4 regions of the Ectothiorhodospira shaposhnikovii genome follow, and region 3 is predicted to be linked to each of the others. Evidence: predicted binding sites of a transcription regulator. Region 3 holds the regulator's gene; each other region holds the start of a gene.

Region 1 (7,242 bases), 320 kb from region 3:
GGGCAAACCGGAACAGTTCCGAGGCCACTACGACCTCGGCGGCCCCGACTGCATCAGCTACGAAGACATGCTCCGGACCACGGCAAGGCTGCTGGGCCTCAAACGCCGCTTCCTCACCCTGCCCTGGCTGCCCAGCCGGATCGTCGCCCTAGGCGCCCGCTGGATCACCGGCACCCCCACCGCCCTGGTGGCCCCCGTCATGGAAAGTCTGCCACGGGCCACCCGGCTCAAGGACAATCCCCTGCAACGGTTCATCGACCAAAATGCCATCCCCTTCGAACAGGCCCTGAACGACGCCCTGGACCACCGACGCAAACGCCTGCTGCCCAACCCCCGGCAACCCATCCACCAAAAGACCCGGGCCGAACTCAGACGGGCCAGCCGGGTACGCTCCATCCAGCGCATCATCCAGCCCCCCGGCCAGGACGCCGCCTGGGTGGCCGGCAACTACTTCCGCTGGCTGGGCGACTGCTGCCGACCCTTCGTGAAGACCGCGGTCCTCACAGACCCGCACACCGACGAAGATACCGGCTACCAGGTCCACCTACGCCCCGGCGGACACCTGCTGCTACAACTGGAACGGGACAGCCAGGCCGGTACCAAGGATCGACAGATCCACCGCATCACCGGCGGCCTGCTGGCAAGAAAGGAAGCACAACGGGGGAGATTCGAGTTTCAGAGCGTCCTGGGCGGACGCTACACCATGGCGGCCATTCACGACTTTGCGCCGTCACTGCCCTGGTATCTATACCTGTGGAGCCAAGCCGTGGCCCACCTGCTGGTCATGCGCCGCTATCAGCGGCATCTGGCGAGGCTGGCGCGGTGAAAAGCAAGGTAAAAATGCGGTTAATACGTCACTCCCGTCATTTTTAACTGTCACTCCCGCGAAAGCGGGAGCCCAGGCCACAGCATCCTATAAACCCACCACTGGATTACCGCTCTCGCGGGAATGACCCTAAAAATCCCCCACTTTCTCATATGCCCGCGCCCCCGCCACACCCTTCTGCACCTGGCGAAGTTCCTTCCCAAGTGCGTCCCGAGCCTGCTTCAGCAACGGCAGCAGGGCCTGATCAAGATCCCGGATGCGGGTCAGCCGCTCAGCCAGGTCCGACTTTTCCACCACTTCGGCGGGCAGATTATCCACCTGGATTCCAGCGGCCAGTCGGGTACGCTCGTCTTCCGTCTCGATCAATGCCTTCCATTGGCCGTCCCGGGCCAACGCAAGACGGCGGCTGGAAAGCGTTTCCAGCGCCGCCGCCGCTTCAAGCACCGACTCCGTAGAGTGTACCGACATCACGTCTCCGAATTCACCGATCTGGCCGCTGCCTCGGGATTCAATCTGACCTCCTTAGGGATCTCCTTCCAGGCTTCCCGAATCTCCCCCAACAAGGTGCTCACCTCATCCAGCACTGTCACGTCATCCCGGGCATTCGCACTGACCAAGCGGCGTTGCATGTAGTCATAGAGCTCGTCCAGGTTACGGGCGATGTCCCCGCCCTTGTCCAGATCCAGACCACCACGCAAGCCGCCGATGATATCAAAGGCCTTGCCGATGAACTTGATCTTGGCCGGCCGGTCTCCCCGGATCACCGCGCCACGGGCCTGGGCCAGACGATCCATACCGCCATCCATCAGCATCTCGATCAGGCGATGGCGATCGGCAAAGGGCGCATCGGCGGCACCAACCTGCTGATACTGGTTAATTCCCTTATGCATGGCTGCATAGCTCATAAGATGCCCCTGACGCTGAAAAATGAAACCCTGCTCTGAATACTCTAGCGGTCATGCGGGGAAAAACTTGAGAGTGCCGTCATTCACACTCACTCTCACTTCTTGTTCATATTGGAAATCATCCCCAGCTGGTTATCCAAAAACTGGCTGGTCTGATTCATTTGGGCCACCATGATATCCATGGCAGAGAATTGGGCAATCAGGCGTGCCTCCACCCGTTCCATCCGGTAATCCAGACGATCCCGCTGCTCCTCCAGCCCGCGAAGATTCCGTTCCAGGCCTTTGGTACGGGTATCGAGAACATTATCCCTGCCCGTGTACTGCTCCACCATACCTTCCATTCGGGCAACGATGCCGTCATCCTTGTCCGTGAACAGGCGAATCACCTCGTCCGGGTCTTCCGCAAGCCGTGCATCAAGCCGCGCTTGATCCACGCTCAGGGTCCCGTCACGCTGGGTGGAAATCCCCAGATCCGCCAGAATTCTCACGGAGCCATCCATGCCGGCAACCGGATTGCCCAGCAGCCGTCCCATCTGGGACTGTACGCCTCGCAGCGTGGAGTCACCATTGAGGGCAGCACTCGTACCGGCAGTCACATCAAAGGCACCCAACTGGTTGGTCTGCCGACGCAGGGCATTGTAGGCATCCACGAAGGCCTGTACGGCTTCCCGGGCGGTTTCCTCCTTCTCGGTGACACCCACGCGGGTGGTGCCTTCCTCAGTCAGGGTCAGGTCAACACCTTCAATGACATCGTTCACCTGGTTGCTGGTTCGCGTGATAGTCAGACCGTCAACGCTCAGGATTGCATCCTGAGCGGCGCGCAACTGGGTAAACCCGCCACTGACGCCGGCCCCATCCATGGTCGATGAGTCGAACGCAAGTCCATTCAACAATGCGCCACCCGCGGCCCCGGACACCGAGATGGCATCAATGCCATTCGCCTCACCGGTATCGACCGACGTAAAGGTCAGACGTGGCCCCTGGCCGTCATTGATGACAGAGGCGCGCACGTTGCTGGAATTGGCATTGATCTGGGCTTGCAGATCCTGCAGGGATGAAGCCCCGTCCGCCAGGGTGAAGGTCTCGGTGGAACCATCCTTGAGGGTGATGGTGACATCACCGGCACCGAGCTGATTAGTGGCCGTAAAGCCGGCGCCGAACAGGCCGGCATTGGTTGCAAGCCGCTGGGACTGGGCAAGTTGCTGGACTTCCACCTCATAGGAGCCGGGCGGTGCATTACCGCGCACGGAAGCCGACACAATGCTTTCATTCAGCACCCGCACATCAAAGGCACGGAACGAGGCCGGGTCCTTGATCTTCTCCATGGCTTTGCCAAGATCGGCCAGGGCGCTTTTCAGACGACCCAACGCGGAGACCTGGTCCTTGGCCTGTTTCTCCTGGCGCGCAATGCGCTGTTCCTGAGGCTGTCGCTCCGCGGCAACCAACTGATCCACCAGACCCCGGACATCGATGCCCGAACCCACTCCCATTGCACTGATCGTACTCATGACGACCTCCCGAGAACTGAAAAAAACGGTGACGGACGCCGGGCGTGCCTACAGCCTGCCTTGCCGTCCGTCAAATGCCACATCATTTGCTCTGCGAACAACAGAAAACACACGCAAATAACGGGCCATTTCCTAAGCCTTTTCCTTGACGAGCAAACCTCTCACCTCGTCCAGATAGGCGGCGACCGCCAAGATCTCGTCGGGAGGCAACTGCCGGATTAGTTCTTCACTTTCCGAATCAAAGACCTTGACCACTGTCTTTCCGGTGGAATCATCAATCGTGAACTGCAGATTGCGCTGCACCACCTGCACAAAGTCATTGATGCGGTTGACTGCGTCGTCAACCTGATCCGCCAGTCGAGCATCATCCAAAGATCCGGCAGGGGAAACCTTGAGGGGACCCAGTGCTTCCGACTTTTCGGTAACTGCCGGCACATCCTTGCCGCCGGACACGGACTCGGAAGGCAGGCGATTGCCCGTCGCCTCGGCGGAAACCGAGGGCCTGGGAGTGCCTGTATTCAAGGGTATGACGTTGAATCGTGTTTCCATCTGCCATCTCCTCCCCCGATGGCGGGGAGAACGAAAGCCCGGGTGACCATCGTCACCCGGGCCGTCGTGTTCACATCAACCCCCGGGCGTTACTGCAGCAGTGCCAGGACACTCTGGGGCGCCGTATTGGCCTGAGCCAGTACCGAGACACCAGCCTGCTGCAGGATCTGGGTCCGTGTCAACTCGGCGGTTTCCTTGGCAAAGTCGGCATCCATGATGCGGGATCGGGCGGCGGAAAGGTTTTCGGAAGTATTGTTCAACGTCGCGACTGAAGATTCCAGACGGTTCTGGATGGCACCGAGGTCAGCGCGGGCACTAGCAACGTCATTAATAAATCCATCCAACGCGGCAATGGCGGTTTGGGCATTGGCATCAGTTGAAATATCGCCAACAGCCATGCTGGTAAAACTAGTGCTCATTACTATGTCAATAGTCTGACTCGCCATTGCACCAACCTGAATCTCAACATCAAGACTTCCAGTAAACAAGTTGATATCGTTGAATGTCACATCATTCGCGATCCTGCTGATTTCTGAAGCCAGAGCCTGGTATTCCGCATCCATCGCAGCCCTGTCTTCGGCATCCGTATAAGTGCCAGATGCAGCCTGAACAGCGAGTTCTCTCATTCGCTGCAGGTTATTGCTCATCTCGGACAAACCACCCTCAGCGGTTTGAACCAGAGAAATCCCATCATTGGCATTGCGCGCAGCTTGATTCAGGCCGCGAATCTGTGCGGTGAAACGCTCGGAAATAGCCAAGCCTGCCGCATCATCCTTGGCGCTGTTAATGCGCATACCGGAAGACAGCCTCTGCAGAGTCGTCTGCAGTTGGCCTTGAGTTGCGTTCAGATTCCGCTGGGCGTTCAGCGAGGAAACGTTGGTATTGATTACCTGTGCCATGGCCGTTCTCCTTAGGCAGTATCAGGTCCGATATCGAACCAAGAGTTAGAAAGCTCCGAGGGAGGTCATTCATTGCCGCTGCACTCTCCCTTCAAACCCGTTATCGGCCCCCAAGCGGCAAGCTTTAGCCGCAAACGGATAAAAATTTCCGATTGCTTGCCGGCTGAATGCGCTGCACTAATGGTAAAACCACCTTAATATCAAAAAAATATCAATTTTTTCAAAGTTTTATTGATTTACCAGGAAATCCATGACCACGCCTACAACCTGGTATGACCGGCAAAAAAATGCCGCCGAGCGGTATCCCTCCACCCGCATCACCGCAGGTTTCGTTCCGCAACGAAAAGGATGCACGAATCACGTCCAGCACTCAGAGGCCACGCCATCAGGTGGCCAAACTGGTTATTCATACAGAATCAAGAGAGAGAAAAATGGGAAAATTACTGAAAATGAGAGTACCTGTCCGGTAGCCCCCGTATTCCATAGTCCCCACTGATCCTCCATCGTCACCGGTACGATCTCAAGCAATAAGGGGATGTGGCGGATGAGCAGAGGTATCCGACAGCGCAAGCGCACTTTCTGGAAGGATCTGGTCCAGCAGTGGGCGGCCTCAGGCCAGAGCAAGGCGGCCTTCGCCCGTCAGCATGGGGTCACGCCCCGCCAGTTATCGCAATGGGCGGCGCGGTACCCGGAGTGGGTGCTGGGCGAGGCTGAGCCAGGGCGCGCGCCTTCGAAGCCGACAGCCGTGCCGCAGCGGTTTTTGGCGGTCCGCACGGTGGAGGACAAGCCCGATCCCGTGGCCCTGTCGCTGCAGCCCGGGGTTGGACCGGTGGTCGTGGCATTGGGCAATGGCCGCCGGTTGGAACTGTATCCGGGGTTCTGCGCGCAGACCTTGAAACGGGCCATACAGGTGCTGGAGGCATGATCGGCTGGCCCACGGGGATGGCCATCCACCTGGCAGTGGCGCCGGTGGATTTCCGCAAGGCCTTCGATGGCCTGTGTATCGAGATTGTTGAGGTGCTGGAGCGGGATCCGCTCAGCGGCGAGCTGTTCGTCTTCCGCAACCGGGCCGGAGACAAGCTCAAGGCCCTGTACTGGGATGGTCAGGGCTTCGTGATGATCTACAAGCGCCTGGAGAAGGGGCGCTTCAAGTGGCCCCATCACGCCGATGGTGCTGCAGAGGGGGAGGTTCGGCTCTCCCGCAGCCAGTTGCAGGCTTTGTTCGAGGGCATCGACTGGCGGCGCCTGGAAATGCCCCCACGATGCCTTGCCACCGCCACCGGTTAATAGATAATTATTATCTATAAGTCAGCCGCTTAGCGCGCCATGAATGGTAAAATGCGGGCATGTCGAACACTGCTGCACAAGGCCTGCCGACGCCCCCTCCCAACCTGCGCGAGTCTCAACTTCGCGCCGCCGTGGCAGAGCGCGATGAGGTCATCACGCAGCAGTCCCAGCAGCTCGTTCAGCTGCAGTCCACGGTCAATGAACTGAGCGAACAACTGCAGCGCCTCAAGGACCAGGTCCTTGAAGCACAGCGCAAACGCTTCGGGCAAAGCTCCGAACGCGGCCGTTACCTCCAGGAGGATCTATTCCATCCGCTGGAGGCACCCATCCCCGAGCAGGACGAAGAAGAGGCCGCCGCCCAGGCGCCCACGAAACGGCGCAAGACCCAACCGCCCCGGGGCCGCCGTGCCCTGCCACCGGAACTGCCCCGGGAGACGATGCGCTACGACTACGACGATGAAACCCGGGCCCGGCTGGAGGCACAGAACGGTGGCCCGCTGGAAGAGATCGGCGTCGAGGTGACCGAGACCCTCGAGTACGCCCCCGGGCATCTGTACGTCAAGCGCCATGAAGTACCCAAGTATGCAATCCGGGGTGATCAGGGGGAGCGCACCATCGTCTCCCCACCTCGGCCATCGCCGCCGATCCCCGGCGCTCAGGTGGGGGCCAGCCTGCTGGCCCATACCGTGATCAGCAAGTTCGCGGATCACCTGCCGCTCAACCGCATCAGTCAGCAGCTGGCCCGGGATGGTTATGACGTTCCCCGCCAGCGGCTGTGCGATTACGTGCTGCTGTCCGCCTCGGTCCTGGCCCCGCTGGCCGACCTCATCCGCCAGGATGCCCTGGCCAGTCCGGTGTTGCACAGCGACGACACCACGGTGCCGCAACTGGAGAAGGGTCGACGACAAACCCGAACCTGTCGCCTGTGGCTCTACCTGGGTCGCGGGCGGGAGGACGGCATCATCCCGGTGTTCTACGACTACACCACCAACCGATCCCAGGAAGGTCCACTGGAACACCTGCGTGACTACCAGGGATATCTGCAAGCCGATGCCTATGCGGGCTACCTCAATGCCGAACGGACCCAGGCGGCGCTGATCTGGTGTGCCTGCTGGTCCCATGCCCGGCGCCCGTTCGAACCTGGAGTATCCCCACGTTTTCGCAGGCAAATTTCCTGTTAAAACAGTGGGATAATGGAAGGTGGGGTGGACATGCACCGGCAAGATCGTGATTCTTAAGGTGACTAAGCCGAAAAAGAGCCACGAAAA
Region 2 (7,242 bases), 370 kb from region 3:
GTGCTGCGTGTCGATGCCGGACGTGGCATGGACTGGGGAACGGATGAGGTATTGAAACGCTGGACACAGTTGTTCAATGGCCCCTCCTCCGTGCAGCGCTACCTTTCAGAAGGTCCGGAACGGCTTTCAGCGGCAGAGGCCACCCAAGTGGAGTATCCGTCCGGTAGCCCCCGTATAGCCAGCCGTCAGTCGGGGCTGGCATGCTCCCCGCAACTCTGGGCCAGCGGTGCCCAGTGATAGGGCAGCAGTTCGTGGAGGCGATTGGCGGGATGATCCTGGATGCGCTCAAGCACATCGATCAGATAGTGACGGGGGTTCACCCCGTTCTGCTTGCAGGTCTCCAGGAGGGTGAGCAGGATGGCCAGGGCGTGACCGCCATTCTCCGAGCCGGTGAAGTTCCAGTTCTTGCGACTCACGCATACGCCGCGCAGGGCACGTTCGCCGCGGTTGTTGTCGGGCTCCAGGCGGCCATCCTCGGTGAAGCGCAGCAGGGCCTGCCAGTGGTTGAGGGTGTAGCGGATCGCCCCGGCGAACTCCCCCCGGGGAGGCAGGCTGGGCAGGATGCGGTCCAGCAGCCGACGCAGGCGCTTAAGGATCGGCACCGTGCGCCGCTGGCGTTCCTGCCGGATCAGCTCGGGATCATTGATCCCTTGCCTTCGCAGGCGCGATTCCACCTGGTAGATCGCGGTGATCAGCTTCATGATGAGATGCACGCGGCCGCGCTGCTTGTGTTTGCGGGCGATCTTTTCGAACGGGCGCCGGGCATGGGACCAGCAGGCACACCAGACCAGCGCCGCCTGGATCCGTTCGGCATTGAGGTAGCCCGCATAGGCATCGGCTTGCAGATATCCCTGGTAGTCACGCAGGTGTGCCAGTGGACCTTCCTGGGATCGGTTGGTGGTGTAGTCGTAGAACACCGGGATGATGCCGTCTTCCCGCCCGCGGCCCAGGTAGAGCCACAGGCGGCAGGTTCGGGTTTGTCGTCGACCCTTCTCCAGTTGCGGCACCGTGGTGTCGTCACTGTGCAACACCGGACTGGCCAGGGCATCCTGGCGGATGAGGTCGGCCAGCGGGGCCAGGACCGAGGCGGACAGCAGCACGTAATCGCACAGCCGCTGGCGGGGAACGTCATAACCATCCCGGGCCAGCTGCTGACTGATGCGGTTGAGCGGCAGGTGATCCGCGAACTTGCTGATCACGGTATGGGCCAGCAGGCTGGCACCCACCTGAGCGCCGGGGATCGGCGGCGAGGGGCGTGGTGGGGAGACGATGGTGCGCTCCCCCTGATCACCCCGGATTGCATACTTGGGCACTTCATGGCGCTTGACGTACAGATGCCCGGGGGCGTACTCGAGGGTCTCGGTCACATCGACGCCGATCTCTTCCAGCGGGCCACCGTTCTGTGCCTCCAGCTGGGCCCGGGTTTCATCGTCGTAGTCGTAGCGCATCGTCTCCCGGGGCAGTTCCGGTGGCAGGGCACGGCGGCCCCGGGGCGGTTGGGTCTTGCGCCGTTTCGTGGGCGCCTGGGCGGCGGCCTCTTCTTCGTCCTGCTCGGGGATGGGTGCCTCCAGCGGATGGAATAGATCCTCCTGGAGGTAACGGCCGCGTTCAGAGCTTTGCCCGAAGCGTTTGCGCTGTGCTTCAAGGACCTGGTCCTTGAGGCGCTGCAGTTGTTCGCTCAGTTCATTGACCGTGGACTGCAGCTGAACGAGCTGCTGGGACTGCTGCGCGATGACCTCATCGCGCTCTGCCACGGCGGCGCGAAGTTGAGACTCGCGCAGGTTGGGAGGGGGCGTCGGCAGGCCTTGTGCAGCGGTGTTCGACATGCCCGCATTTTACCATTCATGGCGCGCTAAGTGGCTGACTTATAGATAATAATTATCTATTAACCGGTGGCGGTGGCAAGGCATCGTGGGGGCATTTCCAGGCGCCGCCAGTCGATGCCCTCGAACAAAGCCTGCAACTGGCTGCGGGAGAGCCGAACCTCCTCTGCATCACCCTCGGCGTGATGGGGCCACTTGAAGCGCCCCTTCTCCAGGCGCTTGTAGATCATCACGAAGCCCTGACCATCCCAGTACAGGGCCTTGAGCTTGTCTCCGGCCCGGTTGCGGAAGACGAACAGCTCGCCGCTGAGTGGATCCCGCTCCAGCACCTCAACAATCTCGATACACAAGCCATCGAAGGCCTTGCGGAAATCCACCGGCGCCACTGCCAGATGGATGGCCATCCCCGTGGGCCAGCCGATCATGCCTCCAGCACCTGCATGGCCCGTTTCAAGGTCTGCGCGCAGAACCCCGGATACAGTTCCAACCGTCGGCCATTGCCCAATGCCACGACCACCGGTCCAACCCCGGGCTGCAGCGACAGGGCCACGGGATCGGGCTTGTCCTCCACCGTGCGGACCGCCAAAAACCGCTGCGGCACGGCTGTCGGCTTCGAAGGCGCGCGCCCTGGCTCAGCCTCGCCCAGCACCCACTCCGGGTACCGCGCCGCCCATTGCGATAACTGGCGGGGCGTGACCCCATGCTGACGGGCGAAGGCCGCCTTGCTCTGGCCTGAGGCCGCCCACTGCTGGACCAGATCCTTCCAGAAAGCGCGCTTGCGCTGTTGGATACCTCTGCTCATCCGCCACATCCCCTTATTGCTTGAGATCGTACCGGTGACGATGGAGGATCAGTGGGGACTATGGAATACGGGGGCTACCGGACGGATACCAAGTGGAAGAGCACGCGGAACTGTATCGCGCCAGGCTGCACGACCTCTCCTGGTTCATGCGGGTTCTTAATGAGTCCATCGCCCGTCAAGCCAATCAGGAAGATGGCGTGAAAGGGCGTTTCTGGGAAGGGCGTTTTAAAAGTCAGGCCCTACTGGATGAACAGGCGTTACTGGCCGCCATGGCTTATGTGGATCTAAACCCTGTCCGTGCCGGAATCGCACAGGATCTACAGGGATGCGAGTTCACCGGCATAGCTCGCCGCATCCGAAATGTCGCCAGAACTCAAGCGCAACGAAGAAAGCCGGCCGACAGCAGCAGGGTCACCTGCCATGTCTCACGCTCACGGTCCAGTACCAGCGCAGACCATGCCTCCGAAACGGGGAAACTGCGCTCGGAGCAGCATCTCAAATCACTGCAACCAGCCCCCTTGATACCGTTCGATCCGGCGACACGCTTTGAAATCGCCATTCCTTTTGCCTTCGAGGATTACCTGGAGTTGGTTGACACCCTGGGGCGCTGTATACACCCCATGAAACGCGGCCTCATCCCGGAAAGGACACCTCGCCTTCTGTTACGCCTGGGCATGGAAACTGAGGCTTTCGTCGCTCAGTCGGCCAGCATGCTCAAGTCCTTCGGCCCCGTCATCGGCGCCCCTGATTCACTTTGCGAGTTGGCCGCCAGAAAAAGAAAACAGAGAGTGCGAGGTATCCGAGTTTCCAGGGCCATCTTCAACCGAAAAGCCGCCTGATCATCATCAAACCAGCCACTGGCCGGCTCCTTCCCCCCCAAAAAATCAGCGCATGTTCCACGTGACACTTCACACACGGAAAATCAGTTGGAACTCCATCCATCTGTTTTCAATGAAATTTTCCATCTACCTTAGAAAATAATTTAAAAAACCAATGTAAGAGTTTATTTTTCAAAAATAAAACTTCAAAATAGATTAGAAATAATAAGTAATTATCTGTTTATAAATAACTTTTTAGGGAACAGTGGTCACACCTTAAACCGTCCCACGCGATCTTGCAGATCGGCGGCAAGGCGCGCCAACTCCTCGCTGGCGGCAGTGATCTGGTCGGCACCCGCCGCCGTCTGTTCAACACCTTCATTGATGTTGATCACGTTGCGGTTGACCTCTTCGGCCACCGCGGACTGCTCCTCGGCAGCACTGGCAATTTGGGCATTCATGTCATTGATGGTCCCGATGGAACGATTGATCACCAGCAGGGATTCTCCCGTACGCGCCGCCTGCTCCACACCCGCATGAGCCTTGGTGCGTCCTTCGCCCATGGACTTGACCGCCTTCGCGGCACCAGACTGCAGGCGCTCGATCATCTCCTGCACTTCATTGGTAGAAGATTGGGTGCGGGACGCCAGCGTACGCACCTCGTCGGCCACCACCGCAAATCCCCTACCCTGTTCTCCAGCCCGGGCTGCCTCGATGGCTGCGTTCAGGGCCAGCAGGTTGGTTTGCTCGGCGATGCCGCGGATCACATCCAGCACCTTGCCGATCTCGTCGCTGTCCGCCGACACGGTACCGATGACCTCGGCGGATTCCTCCACCTGCCGAGCCAGGGCCCGGATGGTGTCGATAGTCCGCTCAACCTCCCGGGTCCCTTCCCTGGACTGATCATCGGTGCTGCGCGTGGTGCTCGCCGCCTCGGTGGCATTGCGCGCCACTTCCTGGACCGTGGCCGCCATCTCATTCATGGCGGTGGCCACCTGCTCCACCTCCGATTGCTGGCGCCGTACCTGCTGACGCATTTCTCCACTGGTGGCGGAGAGTTCCTCCGCGGCAGCCGCCAATTGCGCAGAAGCCCCCACCACCTGCTTCACCAGACCGTGGACACGATCCGCAAAGCCGTTGAAGGCCCGGGACAGATCTGCCACCTCATCCCGCCCCTGCACCGGCAGGCGCCGCGTAAGATCTCCGTCACCCTCGGCGATGGATTGCAGATGTGCCGTGGTGGTTCTCAAGGGGGTGACGATGACCCGGGTGAGCAGCCAACCCAACAGCACGGCCAGACCCACCGCCGTCAAGACGGTGATGCTCATGGTGGTGGCGGAAGCCATGGCGGTGCGCTCTGCTTGCGCCTTCACGACCTCCCGTTGCTCACTGAGCCCGGCACCCAGTTCATCCAGCAACCCCCGGAGAGTGTTAAGGTGACCCAAGGTCTGCCCTTGGTAGATCTCCAGTCCCTGACCCCGATTGCCATTTTCCATGGCACGCAGGATACGAATGGCTGTCTGATGCAATTCCCGGTGCGGCTGCTCAATGGCATCAAAAGTACGCCGGAAATCCGCGGGCGCCAGTTGATAGGCATCGCTGCCACGAAAACCGTAGTACCACTGTCCGAAGTCACACCGGGTATAGTCCAATTGACCCCGGAACTCGGTTCCGAGCACAAAGACATTGGCCAGATTGTTCACCCAGACCAAGTGATCCACCTCTTTTTGCACCTGAAAGATGGCCTGCTCGTAGATCTCCGCCACACGCTCCTGCGCATCACCCATCCGACTCAGGCCATTCCAGCCAATCAGGGCAATCACCAGCAGTATCACGAGGACAATGCTGAAAGAGGCGGCCAGCTTGCGGCCAATGGTCAGGGAGGACAACATGGCTCTGGGATTCTGTGGCGTACGCCAAGCGTACTTCATTGTTTTCTTATCGGCATTACCAAGTGGTTCTTGACCACTCGGCCACGAGCCTAACTCAGGCACGAGGCGTCAGCCAGCGGTCAAGAGGAAGAAGTGCTTTGCGCGTTGCCCTATCGGGCTGTGGAATAGGGTATGGCTATCGGATGCCTAGAAAGCAAAAAGCCCCTGATTTCAGGGGCTTTTGCATGGCATATGGCGGAGAGAGAGGGATTCGAACCCTCGATGGGCTTTTGACCCATACTCCCTTAGCAGGGGAGCGCCTTCGACCACTCGGCCATCTCTCCGGTATTCTGGCTGGCTGATCTTATTTAGCTTGCCGCCACGCCGTCCTTAACTCCGACGGCAAGCCGATATACTACCCAAATGATGAGCTTACGTAAAGTCCTTAAAGGCAAAAATCAGGCGTTGCCTTCCGTTTCCTGCTCGCGCTGGATGCGCTCGTAAATCTCTTCACGATGCACGGCAACATCCTTGGGCGCATTGATACCTACACGTACCTGGTTGCCCTTCACGCCCAAAACCGTGACCGTGACTTCGTCACCGATCATGAGGGTTTCACCAACCCTGCGAGTTAAAATAAGCATATTCCTTTCTCCAGACTGGATTCAATCACCTTGTGTTTTATAGTCCGGACTCTGCGGTCCGGTATTCGACCGGCTTGATGCCGGTTCTTTGCTTCCAAGGGCGGACCGGATCCAGGTCCGCCCATCAGGGCACCTGCACTCACTTGCGGGCGCCTGATCACTTGCCGGACTGGGCATGCTCCAACTCGAAGGCATCATGCAGGGCACGCACGCCCAGTTCCAGATACTTTTCATCCACCACCACTGAGATCTTGATCTCGGAAGTGGAAATCATGCGAATGTTGATGCCCTCGGCCGCCAGGGCCTCGAACATCTTGCTGGCGATGCCGGCATGAGACCGCATGCCAACGCCGACAATGGAGATCTTGACGATCTTGTCGTCACCGGTCACTTGACGGGCACCCAAGGCCTCGGCACGGGAACGGACGATCCCAAGAGCCTTTTCAAAATCATTGCGATGGACGGTGAAAGTAAAGTCCGTGGTGCCGTCGGCTCCCACGTTCTGGACGATCATGTCCACTTCGATGTTGGCATCTGCCACAGCACCCAGCAGTCGATAGGCCACACCGGGCTGATCGGGCACACCGGCAACGGTCAACTGGGCTTCGTTCTGGTTAAAGGCGATCCCGGAAATGAGCGCCTGCTCCATGCTCTCTTCCTCAAAAGTAATGAGCGTGCCTTCCCCTTCCTGAAAAGAGGATAGAACACGCAACGGTACATTGTATTTGCCGGCGAATTCGACGGCGCGTATCTGCAGAACCTTGGACCCCAGGCTGGCCATTTCCAGCATCTCCTCGAAGGTGATGCGGCTCAGCCGCCGGGCCTTGGGAACGACGCGGGGATCAGTGGTGTACACCCCGTCCACATCGGTGAAGATCTGGCATTCATCGGCCTTGAGCGCTGCCGCCAGCGCCACGGCCGTGGTGTCGGAACCGCCACGCCCCAAGGTAGTGATATTGCCCAGCTCGTCCACCCCCTGGAATCCGGCCACCACCACCACCTTGCCGTCAGCCAGATCACGTCGCACGCGAGCGCCGTCGATGTCACGGATACGGGCCTTGTTATGGGCGCTGTCGGTGAGGATCTGGACCTGGGCGCCGGTATAGGAACGGGCCGGACATCCCTTGGCTTCCAGGGCCATGGCCAACAGGGCGATGGTGACCTGCTCTCCGGTGGAGAGCAGGACATCCAGCTCGCGACCATCAATGTTGGAGCGAATGCTTCTGGCCAGTCCCAGCAGCCGGTCGGTCTCGCCGCTCATGGCGGAGACCACCACCACCACTT
Region 3 (7,242 bases):
CACCCTCGGCCCGATGCGTGCCGGCGGACATCGGCGATGGTACGGCGGCGGCGGGCGACGGTTGCGGGCCGCCATTCTGCTTCTGATCCTGCAGAGCGTCCAAAAGGGCTTCAAACTCATCATCCGTAATGTCCCCCTGCAACTCCCCCGATGCCGATGCCGGTGCGGGCGGAGGCTCGGGTGCCGCGGGGATCGCTGGAGGGGGCGGCGGTGCCGATGCCTCCTCTTCTCCCTCGGGTAGCGTCAGGGGTTCCAAGGCAGCCATCAGCGGGTCCGGCGCGGGCGCCGGCTGCGTGCCGGAACGCACCTCGTCGAACATCCGATTCAGCACATCAACCACCTGAAGGATGATATCCATCAGGTTGCTGTCCACATGGCGCTGGCCCTGGCGCAGCAGGTTGAAGACATCCTCGGCGCGATGGCAGATCTTGACCAGGTTGTCCAGACTCAGGAACCCGGCTCCGCCCTTGATGGTGTGAAAGCTGCGAAAGACCGCATTGAGCAGGTCCTTGTCATCGGGGGTCTGTTCCAGCTGCACCAGCTGCTCACTGAGACCCTCCAGCAATTCGCCGGCCTCAACCAGAAAGTCCTGCAGGATTTCGTCGTCGGTATCCAGACTCATGTCCGTCTCTCACGCCCGGTGCAAACGCACCCTGATATTCCGGTTTGGCGGCCGGAGCGGCGAAATCTGAAACCGGCGGGTGCTCCGATGACAGGCCCGGCCTTAAAATCCAAGACTGGACAACAGGTCATCCACATCATCCTGGCTTTTCACCACGTCACCATGATCCGAGGTCCCCTTGACCGCGGGACCCGTCGGCTGAACCCCCGCGTCCCTGTCCTTGCCCTCCGGCGTGGACAGGCGCTTGCCGGAAATCCGCACCAGCCCCACCAGGTTATCCTCCAGATCCTGCACCAGGGTCATGACGCGACGAATGACCTGCCCCGTCAGATCCTGGAAATCCTGGGCCATCAGCACTTCCGACAGCTGACTGCGCAGGGTTTCCGCGTCCCGTTCCGTATCCTGGAGAAAGTCGGCCAGGGCCTGACTCACCGATCGGAACTCGTCCACGGTCATTTCCCGCTGGCGAAAACGGGCCCAGTCGGCCCCGAGTATCCGTGCCCGATTTGCCAGTGCCTCGGAAACCGGCAATGCCGCCTCCACGGCATTGAGGGTGCGATGGGCCGCCTGATCGGTCATGGCAACCACGTAGTTGAGGCGTTCCTTGGCATCGGGAATATCCTGGTGTGTCAGCTCGGAGAGCCGGGAATCCAGACGGAAACTGTTCAGAGCCTCGTGCAGATCACGGGTCAGCTTGCCCAGCTCCTGGAACAGCAGGCTCTCGTGCATGCGACCCATTTCCTCGATGAGACGCCCCGCCCCTTCCTCGTCCCCCGACTCCATGAGCGTGACCAGCTCCCGGGCGCGTTCCAGCTGCTGCTGTCTGAACAGGGCTTCTTTGCTGTCTTCCTGGTTCTCCATGACGTTGTTCACCCTTTTTCCTGAAGCCGCTCGAAGATCTTGTTGATCTTCTCCTTCAGGGTTTCCGCGGTGAAAGGCTTGACGATATAGCCATTGACGCCGGCCTGGGCCGCTTCAACAATCTGCTCTCGCTTGGCTTCCGCCGTCACCATCAGGACGGGCATGTCCTTGAGGCGGGGATCGGCACGCACAGCCCGCAGCAGATCAATGCCGGGCATGCCGGGCATGTTCCAGTCGGTGACCAGGAAGTCATAGTTACCGTTCTGCAGCATGGGCAGCGCAGTGCTGCCGTCATCAGCCTCGGCGGTATTGTTGTATCCAAGATCCCGCAGCAAATTCTTGATAATGCGGCGCATCGTGGAAAAATCATCCACGATGAGGATCTTCATGTTCTTGTCCACAATAACCTCCCGATTAAACACGCACCGAAGCGAGATCCCCGAACGGGGCGCTCCGGCATTCTGAAATCAAATTCTGCCGGCAAGCGGGGAATCAGACCCGCTCACCGTCGGCCACCCAGTCGGCCATGCGGGCCCGGAGACGAACCAGCGCCTGACCATGGATCTGACACACCCGGGACTCACTGACACCGAGCACTTCACCGATCTCCCGCAGGTTCAGTTCGTCATCATAATACAGCGAGAGGATCAAACGCTCCCGTTCGGGCAAGGCATTGACATGCTCGGCCAGGGCTGTCTGAAAATCCATTCGGGTGATGGACTCCAGGGGCGTCTGCCCCTGGGCCGGGAGGAAATTGTCCACATCGCCATCCCCGTCGCAAAGATCATCAAAACCCAGCACCCGGCTGCCGGCGGCATCCCGCAGCATGTCGTGGTAGGTGTCCAGGTCCACGCCCAGGGCAGCCGCGATTTCCGCACCGCTTGCCTCGCGCCCTTCCCGGTTTTCAATTTCCCGGATCACCTCGCTGATGCGCCGGGCATTGCGATGCACGGAGCGGGGGGTCCAGTCACTGCGACGGACCTCGTCCAGCATGGCACCTCGGATCCGGATGCCGGCATAGGTCTCGAAACTGGCCCCCTGGGAAGGGTCATAATGACGGGCAGCCTCCAGCAGACCGATGACCCCGGACTGGATCAGGTCTTCCACCTGCACATTGGCAGGCAGGCGGGCGAGCAGATGGTAAGCGATTCGCTTGACCAAGGCGACATGCTCATCCACCAGTCGAGTATGATCTGACTCTGCGCTGGCATACATGGCTATGGCACTGATGTGACTGGCTCCAGGTCGTTTCGACCACTGTTGATCAACCTTTCCACAAAAAATTCGATCCCGCCCCGGGTGTTGCGGGGCATGGGCCATTGATCGACGCGACCGGCAATGGTGCGAAAGGCACGGGCGGCAGGGCTGGAGGGATAGGCCTCCAGCACAGTCTGCCGACGCTGCACGGCCTTGCGCAACAGGTCGTCATGAGGAATGGCGCCGACGTAATCAAGGATCACGTCCTCCAGAAAACGGTCACAGACGGACACCAGCTTGCGAAACAGGGCCCTGCCCTCATCCTCATTGTCGTTACGGACCATGTTGGCGAGGATGCGAAACCGCATCAGGCCATGATCCCGGTGCAGCACCTTGATCAGGGCATAGGCATCGGTGATGGAGGCCGGCTCGTCGCACACCACCACCAGCACCTCCTGAGCCGCCCGGCAGAACCGGGTCACGCTGTCATGCAGGCCTGCCGCGGTATCCACCACCAGTACATCCAAGGGGTGAGACAGGGCGCTGAAGGCACGAATGATACCGACATGCTGTGCCGGTTCCAGATCCGCCATGCGGGCAATGCCCGAGGCCGCCGGCACGATCAGCATGCCGGCGGGGCCTTCCAGCAACACCTCTTCCAGCGTCTTTTCGCCGTTGAGGACATGGTACAGGTTGGCCTTGGGCTGCAACCCCAACAACACGTCCACGTTGGCCAACCCCAGATCCGCATCCAGCAGCATGACCCGCTTGCCGCCCTGGGCCAGGGCCGCGGACAGGTTCACCGACACATTGGTCTTGCCCACCCCGCCCTTGCCGCTGGACACCGCCAGCACGCGCACCGGGGACACCGCTCCCGCCGGCGGGGATAACCGGGCCATATTGGGCTCACTGGCTGGAGGCATGGACATACCTGGCATTGGGCTGGTTGATGGGCTCGCGGAACATGGGAGAAACCACCTGGGCCTGACGGGCATCCGCCCGCTCGCCACCGGCATCCGCCATCCTGGCGGCGGTGGCCACCAGTCGGGCGGCACGGGCCGGACGCAAATCATCGGGGATGCGCTGGCCTTCGCTGACGAAGGTCAGCGGCAGGCCTGCCCGGATCAGGGTCGACAGGGCCTCGCCCAACGAAGCGGCTTCATCCACCTTGGTCAGTACGCACCCCTCCGGCTGCAATCGGGCAAAGGATTTCACGGTCTCCGTCATCACGGCCTTCTGCACATTGGCGGCCATCACCAACAGGGTCCTGGCGGAAGGCAGTGCCGTCAGGGATTCCAGTTCGGCCAGCAGCTTCATGTCCCGCTGATTGGTACCCGCCGTATCAATGATGACCAGCCGCTTGGATTTCAACCCCTCTAGCATATCGCCCAGCTGGCGTGCTGTCTGCGCCAGATAGACGGGAACCTCAAGGATCTGACCAAAGGTCTGCAACTGTCGATGAGCGCCGATGCGGTAGGCGTCCGTGGTGATCAGGGCCACCGAGTCATGGCCGTGCCTGAGGCTCTGCAACGCCGCCAGCTTGGCCACCGTCGTGGTCTTGCCCACGCCGCTCGGCCCCACCAGGGTGATGATGCCGGCCTGATCCAGGATACCGTCCGGAGTGACCGCCAGGCGACCGGACAGCTGGGTCAGGGCCTCCTGCCAGGCCTCCGCGGGGTCCTCGGGATGACTGACGGCCAGGGCAATCTCCTTGGCCAGCTCCGGCTCCAACCCCATGCGCTGTAACCGGGCCACCACGCCGGCCCGACCCGGATCACGGCGCATGAACTCCTGGCCCGCCAGACTGGCAAGCTGGTCCTGCAGCATGGCGCGCAACCCTTGAATTTCTTTCTGCATGGCCAGCAGCGTGGGCTCCTGGGACCATTCGATGTTGACGACCTTGCGGGCCTTGGCCGGTTTCACGGGCTCGGGTTCCGTGGCCGGAGGCGGCGGATCGACCACCGGCGTCATCAGGGCGGGCAGCCCCTCCTCCGCCCAACCATCATCACGACGGGCGCGCAGAGGCGGAAATTCCCCCGTCTGGACTCGGATGCCTTCCCGGAGTGCGGGAGCTTGTACCGCCTCGGGCCGAGGCGTCCCGGGACTGCGCGGGGCCTCCGGCCCGTCATCGGGCGCGCCGGAGCCGGCCCCCACGGCGGGAGAGACCGTCCGTTCGGCGGCAAGGGGTGAGGGTCTGGACAGGGGCGAGGGTCTGGATACCGGCTCCCCCGATTGGGCGGCCATCTCCATTACCGCCTCCTCGTCATAGTCCATGGCGGCGATCAACTCGATGCCGCCCTCCACGCTGCGGCTGGAAAGGATCACCGCATCCGGTCCCTGACTCTCCCGCACCAGGCGGATGGCCTGGCGCATATCCGGTGCAAAATAGCGTTTTATCTTCATGACGGTAACCCGTTACCCCCGTTGCACTAACCCGTTTCCCTACCGACGGTGGCCACCACCCGGATCTGCTTGCTGTCCGGTATTTCCGTGTAGGCCAGGACATGGAGCCCGCGTACCGCCGAACGCAGCCAGCGGGACATCCAGGGCCGGATGTCCGGCGACACCACCAACACGGAAGGTTCGCCCGACATCTCCTGACGCTGGGAGGCCTCTGCGATGGAACGCTGCAGGCGTTCGGCCAGTCCGGGTTCGATCCCGAGTCCTGCGCCGCTGCCTCCCTGTGAGGATTTCTGCAATATCTGTTCCAACGCTGGATCAATGGCCAGCAAAGGCAGTTCCGATGCGGTTCCCACAATGTTCTGGACAATGGCCCGCGACAGGGAGACCCGGACCGCGGCCGTCAATGCGTCAGGATCCTGACTCTTGGCACCATGCTCCGCCAATGTTTCGGCGATGGTGCGCATGTCCCGTACCGGGATCTGCTCCGCCAACAGGTTCTGCATCACCTTGAGCACCACCCCCAGTGCCAGGGTCTTGGGCACCAGGTTTTCCACCAGCTTGGGTGAATGCTTGGCCAAGGTGTCCAGCAGGTGCTGGACCTCCTCGTGGCCCAGCAGTTCATGGGCATGGTCACGCAGGATCTGAGACAGATGGGTGGCAATCACCGTCCCCGCGTCCACCACCGTATAGCCCAGCCCCTGAGCCTCCTCCCGCTGCGCCGGATCGATCCAGAGCGCATCCAGACCGAAGGTCGGGTCCTTGGTGGGCGTCCCCTTCACCTGACCGAAGACCTGTCCGGGATTGATGGCCAGCTCCCGGTCCGGGAACACCTCGCCCTCCCCCGTGGTCACGCCCATCAGGGTGAGCCGGTAGTGATTCGGCCCCAGGTCCAGGTTGTCGCGGATGTGCACCGGCTGAATCAGGAAACCCAGTTCCTGGGACAACTTGCGCCGCACGCCCTTGATCCGGGCCATCAGCTGCCCCCCCTGGGAACGGTCCACCAGCGGGATCAGGCGATATCCCACCTCCAGACCCACCAGATCCACCGGCGGCACGTCATCCCAGGTCAATTCCTTCATCTCCGGACTGGTGGGGGGCGGCGCCTCCTCATCCAGCGCCCGGGCCACGGCGGCCTCCTCGGCGACGCGCTGCTGGCTCATCAGGTAGGCGCCGGCGCCCATCAGGGCCCCCAGACTCAGAAACACCATATTGGGCATACCGGGCACCAGTCCCAGGGCACCAACGATGCCGCCCGCCACATAGAGGGCGCGGGGAGAACCGAACAACTGCTTGACGACCTGCTGGCCCATGTCCTGGGCGGTCGACACCCGGGTCACGATAATGGCCGTGGCCGATGACAGCACCAGCGAAGGAATCTGTGCCACCAGGCCGTCGCCGATGGTCAGCAGAACGTAGTTGGTGGCCGCATCCCCCACACTCATGCCGTGCTGCAAGGTGCCGATCACCAGGCCACCGACGATGTTGATGAACAGGATCAGGATGCCGGCGATGGCATCCCCCCGGACAAACTTGCTGGCACCGTCCATGGAACCGTAGAAGTCGGCCTCCTGGGCCACCTCCTCCCGGCGCTTACGGGCCTCGTCCTGGGAGATCAGCCCCGAGTTGAGATCGGCGTCGATGGCCATCTGCTTGCCGGGCATGGCATCCAGGGTGAAGCGGGCGCTCACTTCGGAGACACGGCCGGCGCCCTTGGTCACCACCACGAAGTTGATGATCACGAGGATGGCAAACACCACCAGGCCCACGGCGTAGTTGCCGCCCACCACGAAATCGCCGAAGGCCTGGATCACATTGCCCGCCGCATCGGTGCCGGTATGTCCTTCCAGCAGGATGACCCGGGTCGAGGCCACGTTCAGGGCCAGGCGCAGCAGGGTGGCCACCAGCAGTATGGTGGGGAACACCGCGAATTCCAGCGGGCGCGGGGTGTATACCGCCACCAGGATCACCACCAGGGAAAGGGCGATGTTGAAGGTGAACAGCAGATCCAGGGCCAGCGGCGGCAGCGGGATGACCATCATGGCCAGCAACGCCATCAGCAGCAACGGCGCTCCCAGCCCCATGCGGTTCACATTCTTCAGACTGTCTGCAAAGCTCGCCATTTATGCATTCTCCGCAGGCGGCACATCACGTTTGAGAAA
Region 4 (7,242 bases), 980 kb from region 3:
CTCCGAGGACACCTATCGCACCCTCACCGCGGTGGACTCGGCCCTGATGGTCATCGACGTGGCCAAGGGGGTGGAGGAACGCACCATCAAGCTGATGGAGGTGTGTCGCCTGCGTGATACCCCCATCATGACCTTCATCAACAAGCTGGACCGGGAAGGCCGCGAGCCCATCGAACTGCTGGATGAAGTGGAGGATGTGCTCAAGATCCAGTGTGCCCCGGTGACCTGGCCCATCGGCATGGGCAAGCGCTTCAAGGGTGTCTACCATCTCAAGCGGGATGCGGTGCACCTGTTCTCGCCCACCCACGGCGGCAAGATCCAGCAGGGCGAGATCATCCAGGGTCTGGACAATCCCCGTCTGGACGAGGTGCTGGGCAGCCAGGCGGCGGAACTGCGCGAGGAACTGGAACTGGTCATGGGGGCGTCCCACGAGTTCGACAAGGACGAGTACCTGGCCGGACGGCAGACGCCGGTATTCTTCGGTTCGGCCATCAACAACTTCGGCATCCAGGAGTTGCTGGATGACTTTGTCGAGCACGCCCCCGCGCCCCAGCCTCGCCCCACCGAGACCCGTAAGGTGTCCCCGGACGAGGAAACCTTTTCCGGTTTCGTGTTCAAGATCCAGGCGAACATGGACCCCCAGCACCGGGACCGGATTGCCTTTTTGCGCATCTGCTCGGGCACCTTCACCAAGGGCATGAAGCTCAACCATGTGCGCATCAAGCGGGATGTACGCATCTCCGATGCCCTGACCTTCCTGGCCTCGGACCGGGAACACCTGGAAGAAGCCTATCCCGGGGACATCATCGGCCTGCACAACCACGGCACCATCCGTATCGGTGATACCTTCACCCAGGGCGAGGCCCTGGCCTTCACCGGGATTCCCAACTTCGCCCCGGAATTGTTCCGGCGCGCCCAGTTGCGCGACCCCCTGAAGATGAAGCAGCTGCAGAAAGGGCTGCAGCAGCTCTGCGAGGAGGGGGCAACCCAGTTGTTCCGGCCGCTGACCAACAATGACCTGATCCTCGGCGCGGTGGGTGTGCTGCAGTTCGACGTGGTGGCCCATCGCCTGAAATCCGAATACAACGTGGACGCCGCCTTCGAGACGGTTTCGGTGCAGACCGCCCGCTGGGTCACCTGCGAGGATGAGCGCAAGCTGGAGCAGTTCAAGGACAAGGCCGCCGCCAACCTGGCCATCGACCATGGCGGTGATCTGGTGTACATCGCGCCCACCCGGGTGAATCTGCAGATGGCCATGGAGAAGTGGCCGGAGATCACCTTCAGCGCCACCCGGGAGCATGGGATCAGTCAGTAGGCGAGGGATCATCCTCGGGCCGTCACGGGGGCATGGACCCGCGGGGCGGTTCGGGTTAGCCTGCCCTGGATCACCAAACAACCCAGCAGGAGCCAGTCAGCATGGTCACAGCCATCATCCTCATGAATGTGGAACGCAGCCGGATCAACGCGATCGCGGATCGTCTGGCGGACATGAAGGAGATATCCGAGGTGTTCTCGGTGAGCGGCAATTACGACCTCATCGCCATCGTCCGCGTCCCGCGCAACGATGATCTGGCCGAGCTGGTGACCCACCATCTGCTGACCATCGAGGGACTGGAGAAGACCAATACCCTGCTGGCCTTCAAGGCCTACTCCAGGCATGACCTGGAGGCGATGTTCTCGGTATAGGGGGAAAGCGTGTGTGGCTAACCCCGCGGGGACCCATGACGGATCTCCGCGGGGCCTGACATGCGGCTTAGGCCGTGGTATTGATGATGGTGCCCACGTTGGGGGGGAGTGCGGCACTGCTCACATCCGGCAGGGCCTCCACCAGGGCCAGGGCACCCTGGGCCTGGGTGTCGATGGCCTTCTTGAGTACCGCCGTACCGACATCCTGCGCGAGTTGTTGCTGGGACATCTGGGTAGCCAGGGCGGCGATTGCGTTGACGTCCATAATGAAAACCTTTGGGTTTTGCGTGAGTGTCCGAGGCGCCTGCAAGGCCCCTCAATCAGTCTATCGGCGGATTTGCCGCAGACTTGAGGGCTCGATCGGAAAAGACCCGGGAAGGCATCGTGCTGATCATTTCCAATAGCGTGACACTGGCTGACTGGGAAATCGAACTGACCCAGATCCGGGCCCAGGGGGCGGGTGGGCAGAACGTGAACAAGGTGTCTTCCGCGGTACACCTTCGCTTTGACATTCCCAGGTCCAGCCTGCCGAGGGTGTACAAGGAACGACTGCTGCAACGGGCCGATCAGCGGATCAGCAAGGAGGGCGTGGTGATCATCAAGGCGCAACGCTTTCGCACCCTGGAACAGAACCGGGAGGACGCGCTCGCCCGCCTGAAGGATCTGATCCTGGAGGCCATGAAGCCGGTCAAGGTGCGCAAGGCCACCCGTCCCACCCTGGCTTCCCGAAAACGGCGTCTGGAGAGCAAGATTCAGCGGGGCAGGGTCAAGGCCCTGCGGGGCAGGGTGGAGCCGTAGCGGTTGATGGATCAGGGTAGCCGATGCTGTTCCAGCAGGGCCTCGCGGATCCGGCTCGACAGGGGTTCGCCCGCCATGGTCATGATCACGGGGTGAATGTCGGTGGCCTCGTCATTGAGTACCGGCAGGGTGAAGGTCTGCAGTACCCGCCGGTGGGGTTCCCCATGCTGGTCCGGCTGGATCACATGTTCGCCATCCATCTGGCCCACCACCACCCGGGGGCCGGCTTCCAGGATCTCTATCACCTCGCAGTGGATGCCGTCCACCGTGGCCTCGCGGCCGATCAGGGATTCCAGTAGTTTGAGCAGGTCTTTCATGGCTCTCAGTATACTCGATGTCTGGGGCTTGCCCGAGGGGTAGCCCGGCGTCATGGTGTGACGGGCGTGCCGATATCCTTGCCTTTCATAGAACCTCCGCAAGGAAACCCGCGATTTCAATCGCGGGAGGAATTGCGGTTGGGCGAAGCGCACCCTGTGGTAAAATCAAGCCACTTGCGTTCAAGTCGCTGTGCATGGCTCCCAATCCAATGGTGCGCACCGGGGTTCCCGGTGGCCGGCATCCCAGGTTACCGCAAAGCGGTGGGAGTACAGGATCTGTAGCCGTTCTCCACCGAGGCGCTAATATCGGCGGATTGGCGAGACTGCCGTCTCGCCAAGGGCTGCTGTAAACCGGCCTAATGTCGGGGATAGGCATTGTCTCGTCCTACGATAAAGCCTGCGACTTCAGTCGCGGGTTGTTTACAGGTGATCATTGCATGAAATGGGAAATACTCAAGCTCGAAGACCTGTATCGGGGTTTCTTCCACCTGCGCCGGTTGCGTCTGTCCCATGGCCGGTTTGAAGGCGGAGAGCCCATGGTCATTGAGCGGGAGCTCCTGGACCGTGGTCATGCGGCCGGCGTGCTGCCCTATGATCCGGTACGCGATGTCGTGCTGCTGGTGGAGCAGTTCCGGGTGGGCGCCATCGAGTCGCCCCACGGTCCCTGGCTGATGGAGATCATCGCCGGCCTCATGGACGCGGGAGAGCGGGCGGAATCCGTGGCACGCCGGGAGGCGCTGGAAGAGGCGGACTGCCGGCTGGATGAACTGGTGCACATCCATGACTACTATTCCACGCCCGGCAGTTCCTCGGAACGGATTTCCCTGTTCGTGGCGCGCGCGGATCTGGGAGAGGCCGGAGGCGTCCATGGCCTGGCCGACGAGGGAGAAGAGATCCGGGTGCATGTGCTGCCCGCGGAGGAGGCATTTGACCGCCTGGACCGGATGCAGGTGGATACGGCCATGACCATCATCGCCCTGCAGTGGCTGCGCTTGAATCGGGATGGCCTCAGGGAGCGTTGGGGCGGATAAATTGAACGGGGGCACGGCATGCCGTGCCCCCGTCGCAACCATCCTTGTTGTGCCCGACCTGGCTTACTTATTCAGGCGGTTGTCGATCAGGACGTTCACCACTTCCGGATCGGCCAGGGTGGAGGTATCACCCAGGTTCTCCAGTTCGTTGGCGGCGATCTTGCGCAGGATGCGGCGCATGATCTTGCCCGAACGGGTCTTGGGCAGGCTGGGAGCGAACTGGATCAGGTTGATCTTGGCAATCGGCCCGATCTCGGTGCGCACCAGCTTCACCAGTTCATCGGCCAGGGCCTTGTCGCCTTCCTCGCCCGCCATCAGGGTGACGTAGGCGTAGATGCCCTGACCGGTGATGTCGTGGGGATAGCCCACCACCGCGGCCTCGGCCACCTTGGGATGCAGCACCAGGGCGGATTCGATCTCGGCGGTGCCCAGGCGGTGACCGGAGACGTTGAGCACATCGTCCACGCGACCGGTGATCCAGTAGTAACCGTCTTCGTCACGACGGGCGCCGTCACCGGTGAAGTACAGACCCGGGTACATCTTGAAGTAGGTCTCGACGAAACGCTTGTGATCACCCCACAGGCTGCGCATCATGCTCGGCCAGGGATTTCTGATGCACAGGTTGCCTTCCGCCGGGGTCTCGGTGATCTCGTTGCCCTGGTCGTCCACCAGCAGGGGCTCCACGCCGAAGAAGGGCTTGGTGGCGGAGCCGGGCTTCATGTCCACGGCACCCGGCAGGTTGACGATCATGTGGGCGCCGGTCTCGGTCTGCCACCAGGTATCGACGATGGGGCAGCGGCCGTCACCCACGACCCGGTGATACCACTCCCAGGCCTCCGGGTTGATGGGCTCGCCCACGGTGCCCAGCAGGCGCAGGGTGGAGCGCTTGTGCTTGGTGACGAATTCGTCACCGGCACCCATCAGCATGCGAATGGCGGTGGGGGCGGTGTAGAAGGTGGAGACGTTGTGCTTGTCGCACACCTGCCAAAAACGGCCGTTGTCCGGATAGTTGGGCACGCCTTCGAACATCAGGCTCTTGGCGCCGTTGGCCAGCGGGCCGTAGATGATGTAGCTGTGACCGGTGACCCAGCCCACGTCGGCGGTGCACCAGTAGACTTCGCCGTCCTTGTAGTCGAACACCAGCTTGTGGGTCATGGCTGCCTGCAGCAGATAGCCGCCGGTGGTGTGCATGACGCCCTTGGGCTTGCCGGTGGAGCCGGAGGTGTAGAGGATGAACAGCGGATCTTCGGCGTCCATCGGCTCGGCGGGGCAGTCGGCGGCGGCGGCGGCCACTTCCTCGTGGTACCACACGTCACGGCCTTCCTTCCATTCCACCGGTTCGCCGCCGCGCTTGACCACGACCATGGTGGTGATGCTGGGGCACTGGGCAACGGCCTTGTCCGCGTTGGCCTTCAGGGGCACCTTGCGACCGCCGCGCAGGCTCTGGTCGGAGGTGATGACCACCTTGGCCTCGGCGTCCTGGATCCGGTCGCGCAGGGCATCCGGAGAGAAGCCGCCGAAGACGATGGAGTGCACGGCACCGATGCGGGCGCAGGCCAGCATGGCCACGGCGGCTTCGGGGATCATGGGCAGGTAGATGGAGACCCGATCACCCTTGTTCACGCCCTTGGCCTTGAGCACGTTGGCGAACTTGCAGACTTCGGCGTGCAGTTCACGGTAGGTGATGGTGCGGTCTTCGGAAGGATCGTCGCCTTCCCAGATGATGGCGGCCTGGTCACCCCGGGTATCCAGGTGGCGGTCCAGGCAGTTGTGGGCCACGTTCAGCTTGCCGCCCTTGAACCAGGTGACCCGGGCTTCGCCCTCGAAGTTGCCTTCCAGCACGGAATCCCAGGGCTGGAACCAGTCCAGGTAGGTCTTGGCCTGTTCGGCCCAGAAGGCATCGGGGTCCTGTACCGACCGGCGGTACATGGACTCGTACTGCTCCAGGTTGACATGGGCATTCGCGGCAAAGTCTTTCGGTACTTCGTGAATCTTCACTTCCGACATGGGTTCCTCCTCAAAAAGACATTTGAAACGTAGCCAACCACCATCGGGGTCGGCAGAAATCCTGTTCCCGGGTCTCTACGGACTGTGCTGTCTGTGTCCTGTCGCCGTGCGTTGGCCCTGGATGCCTGGTTCCTGTCATGGCCGGCAATGACCGGACTTATTCCAGAATAACCCGGGCTTATTATTGCTGCCACATTCCTGTGCGAATCCGCACCTTATTGGAGCAAAAAACCGGCAACGCGCCGCCCCGTCGTGTTCTGGATGAGTCGCACCACCTTGAATGCCTCCCGCAACTGTCGCCGCTCCGGCTGCGACAGGTTGCCGACATCAAGCCGGTTGTCCGCCTTCCCGCCCTGTTCCAGGCAATGCACCTGGTGTCGGGCGCGCATCAAGGTGATGCAATCCCAGGCGGCTGTCAGATCCCGTCCGCCGGACTCACTCAGTCGACCGCTGGCGACCGCCGCACGGATACGTTCGCGTGTTCCCAGCACCATCACACCGTCCGCCAGGGCCAGCAGACGAGCCAGGCCGACGATGGGCATGATGCCGGCCCGCTTGATGTTCAGCACCGGCGATTGCCGCATCAGTCGTGACAGCCGGCCGCCGGGCAACCACTGCGGTGGTCGGTCATGCAGGGCTTCCATGGCCAGCGCCGCCATGAATCCCGCGTTGTGCCGGATCATGGTCAGGATACGACGGCGCAATTGCTCCAGAAGATCGATTTTTCCGTGAATACAGCGAAGATCGAGGAAGTTCTGCGCCAGCATCACGGATTTTCGTTCCGGTTGTTCGATCCATCCCCTGAAGTTGCGCTCCCAGTGTTCCAGCGGTTGACGCCATTCCGGGTTGCGGGCCATCACTTCTCCCGAACAGAGAACGAACCCGCAGGCATCCAGTCCCGTCGCGACCTGTTCGGCCAGTTCGCCGAAATACCCTGACGCCTCCCGATCCGCGGCCCTTGCCAGGATCAGGGCGTTGTCCTGATCCGTATGCACGGTTTGCTCCCGCCGCCCCTGTGATCCGCAGGCTACCCAGGCATAGGGCATGGGGGGAGGACCCAGGGAGGCCTCCGCCAGCTGGATGAAACGCCCCGTGAAGGCGTCCGCCAGGTCCGAGATGGCATGCCCCAGTGCGTTGGCGTCCGCGCTGTCGCGGATCAGCCGGATCTGCAGTGCCGGGAGTCGGCGCCCCAGTTGCTCAAGGTCGTGTCGTGCCTCAGCCTCCTTCACCTGGCTGATCAGCGTCTTTACATCCATCCGTCTTGTCTTCCGGGCTGATGCGGGGAAACCCCATATCATGCCCATCCGACGTCATTCTGGCCATTGCCTCGGCCAGGTTCTGAACAAGCAGTCTGTGTGGGCGTCACGCCTTTCGGGATGGCGCCGGCACAGACATCTTGATCC

What was found. Region 3 encodes FliA, which starts transcription of late flagellar genes. Its sites were predicted from a motif close to GCTAAAGTTNNNNNNNNNNCNGCCGATA; they were not measured.
Region 1: the regulator FliA is predicted to act here: its motif matches at 1,777-1,804, upstream of fliS (flagellar export chaperone FliS).
Region 2: the regulator FliA is predicted to act here: its motif matches at 5,383-5,410, upstream of ACLF6L_RS07130 (methyl-accepting chemotaxis protein).
Region 4: the regulator FliA is predicted to act here: its motif matches at 2,013-2,040, upstream of ACLF6L_RS04275 (YjfB family protein).

What each region holds. Positions count from the first base shown of each region.
Region 1 covers NZ_CP178333.1:1,595,771-1,603,012, reverse strand. Annotated here, with positions in the region: gene ACLF6L_RS07340 (NAD(P)H-binding protein) at 1-826, shown strand, start outside; gene ACLF6L_RS07335 (flagellar protein FliT) at 956-1,294, opposite strand; gene fliS (flagellar export chaperone FliS) at 1,294-1,716, opposite strand; gene fliD (flagellar filament capping protein FliD) at 1,827-3,239, opposite strand; gene ACLF6L_RS07320 (flagellar protein FlaG) at 3,372-3,788, opposite strand; gene ACLF6L_RS07315 (flagellin) at 3,878-4,687, opposite strand; gene tnpA (IS66 family insertion sequence element accessory protein TnpA) at 5,232-5,612, shown strand; gene tnpB (IS66 family insertion sequence element accessory protein TnpB) at 5,609-5,974, shown strand; gene tnpC (IS66 family transposase) at 6,034-7,155, shown strand.
Region 2 covers NZ_CP178333.1:1,550,653-1,557,894, reverse strand. Annotated here, with positions in the region: partial or broken gene ACLF6L_RS07155 (hypothetical protein) at 1-153, shown strand, start outside; gene tnpC (IS66 family transposase) at 186-1,826, opposite strand; gene tnpB (IS66 family insertion sequence element accessory protein TnpB) at 1,886-2,248, opposite strand; gene tnpA (IS66 family insertion sequence element accessory protein TnpA) at 2,245-2,625, opposite strand; gene ACLF6L_RS07135 (transposase) at 2,718-3,464, shown strand; gene ACLF6L_RS07130 (methyl-accepting chemotaxis protein) at 3,713-5,335, opposite strand; tRNA gene ACLF6L_RS07125 (tRNA-Ser) at 5,568-5,658, opposite strand; gene csrA (carbon storage regulator CsrA) at 5,773-5,958, opposite strand; gene ACLF6L_RS07115 (aspartate kinase) at 6,116-7,242, opposite strand, start outside.
Region 3 covers NZ_CP178333.1:1,916,905-1,924,146, forward strand. Annotated here, with positions in the region: gene ACLF6L_RS08735 (chemotaxis protein CheA) at 1-622, opposite strand, end outside; gene ACLF6L_RS08740 (protein phosphatase CheZ) at 725-1,483, opposite strand; gene cheY (chemotaxis response regulator CheY) at 1,492-1,884, opposite strand; gene ACLF6L_RS08750 (RNA polymerase sigma factor FliA) at 1,976-2,698, opposite strand; gene ACLF6L_RS08755 (MinD/ParA family protein) at 2,701-3,603, opposite strand; gene flhF (flagellar biosynthesis protein FlhF) at 3,587-5,083, opposite strand; gene flhA (flagellar biosynthesis protein FlhA) at 5,110-7,203, opposite strand; gene flhB (flagellar biosynthesis protein FlhB) at 7,204-7,242, opposite strand, start outside.
Region 4 covers NZ_CP178333.1:939,284-946,525, forward strand. Annotated here, with positions in the region: gene ACLF6L_RS04265 (peptide chain release factor 3) at 1-1,315, shown strand, start outside; gene ACLF6L_RS04270 (Lrp/AsnC family transcriptional regulator) at 1,417-1,686, shown strand; gene ACLF6L_RS04275 (YjfB family protein) at 1,754-1,951, opposite strand; gene arfB (alternative ribosome rescue aminoacyl-tRNA hydrolase ArfB) at 2,068-2,484, shown strand; gene ACLF6L_RS04285 (hypothetical protein) at 2,496-2,801, opposite strand; gene ACLF6L_RS04290 (NUDIX domain-containing protein) at 3,239-3,832, shown strand; gene acs (acetate--CoA ligase) at 3,896-5,839, opposite strand; gene ACLF6L_RS04300 (DUF294 nucleotidyltransferase-like domain-containing protein) at 6,055-7,095, opposite strand.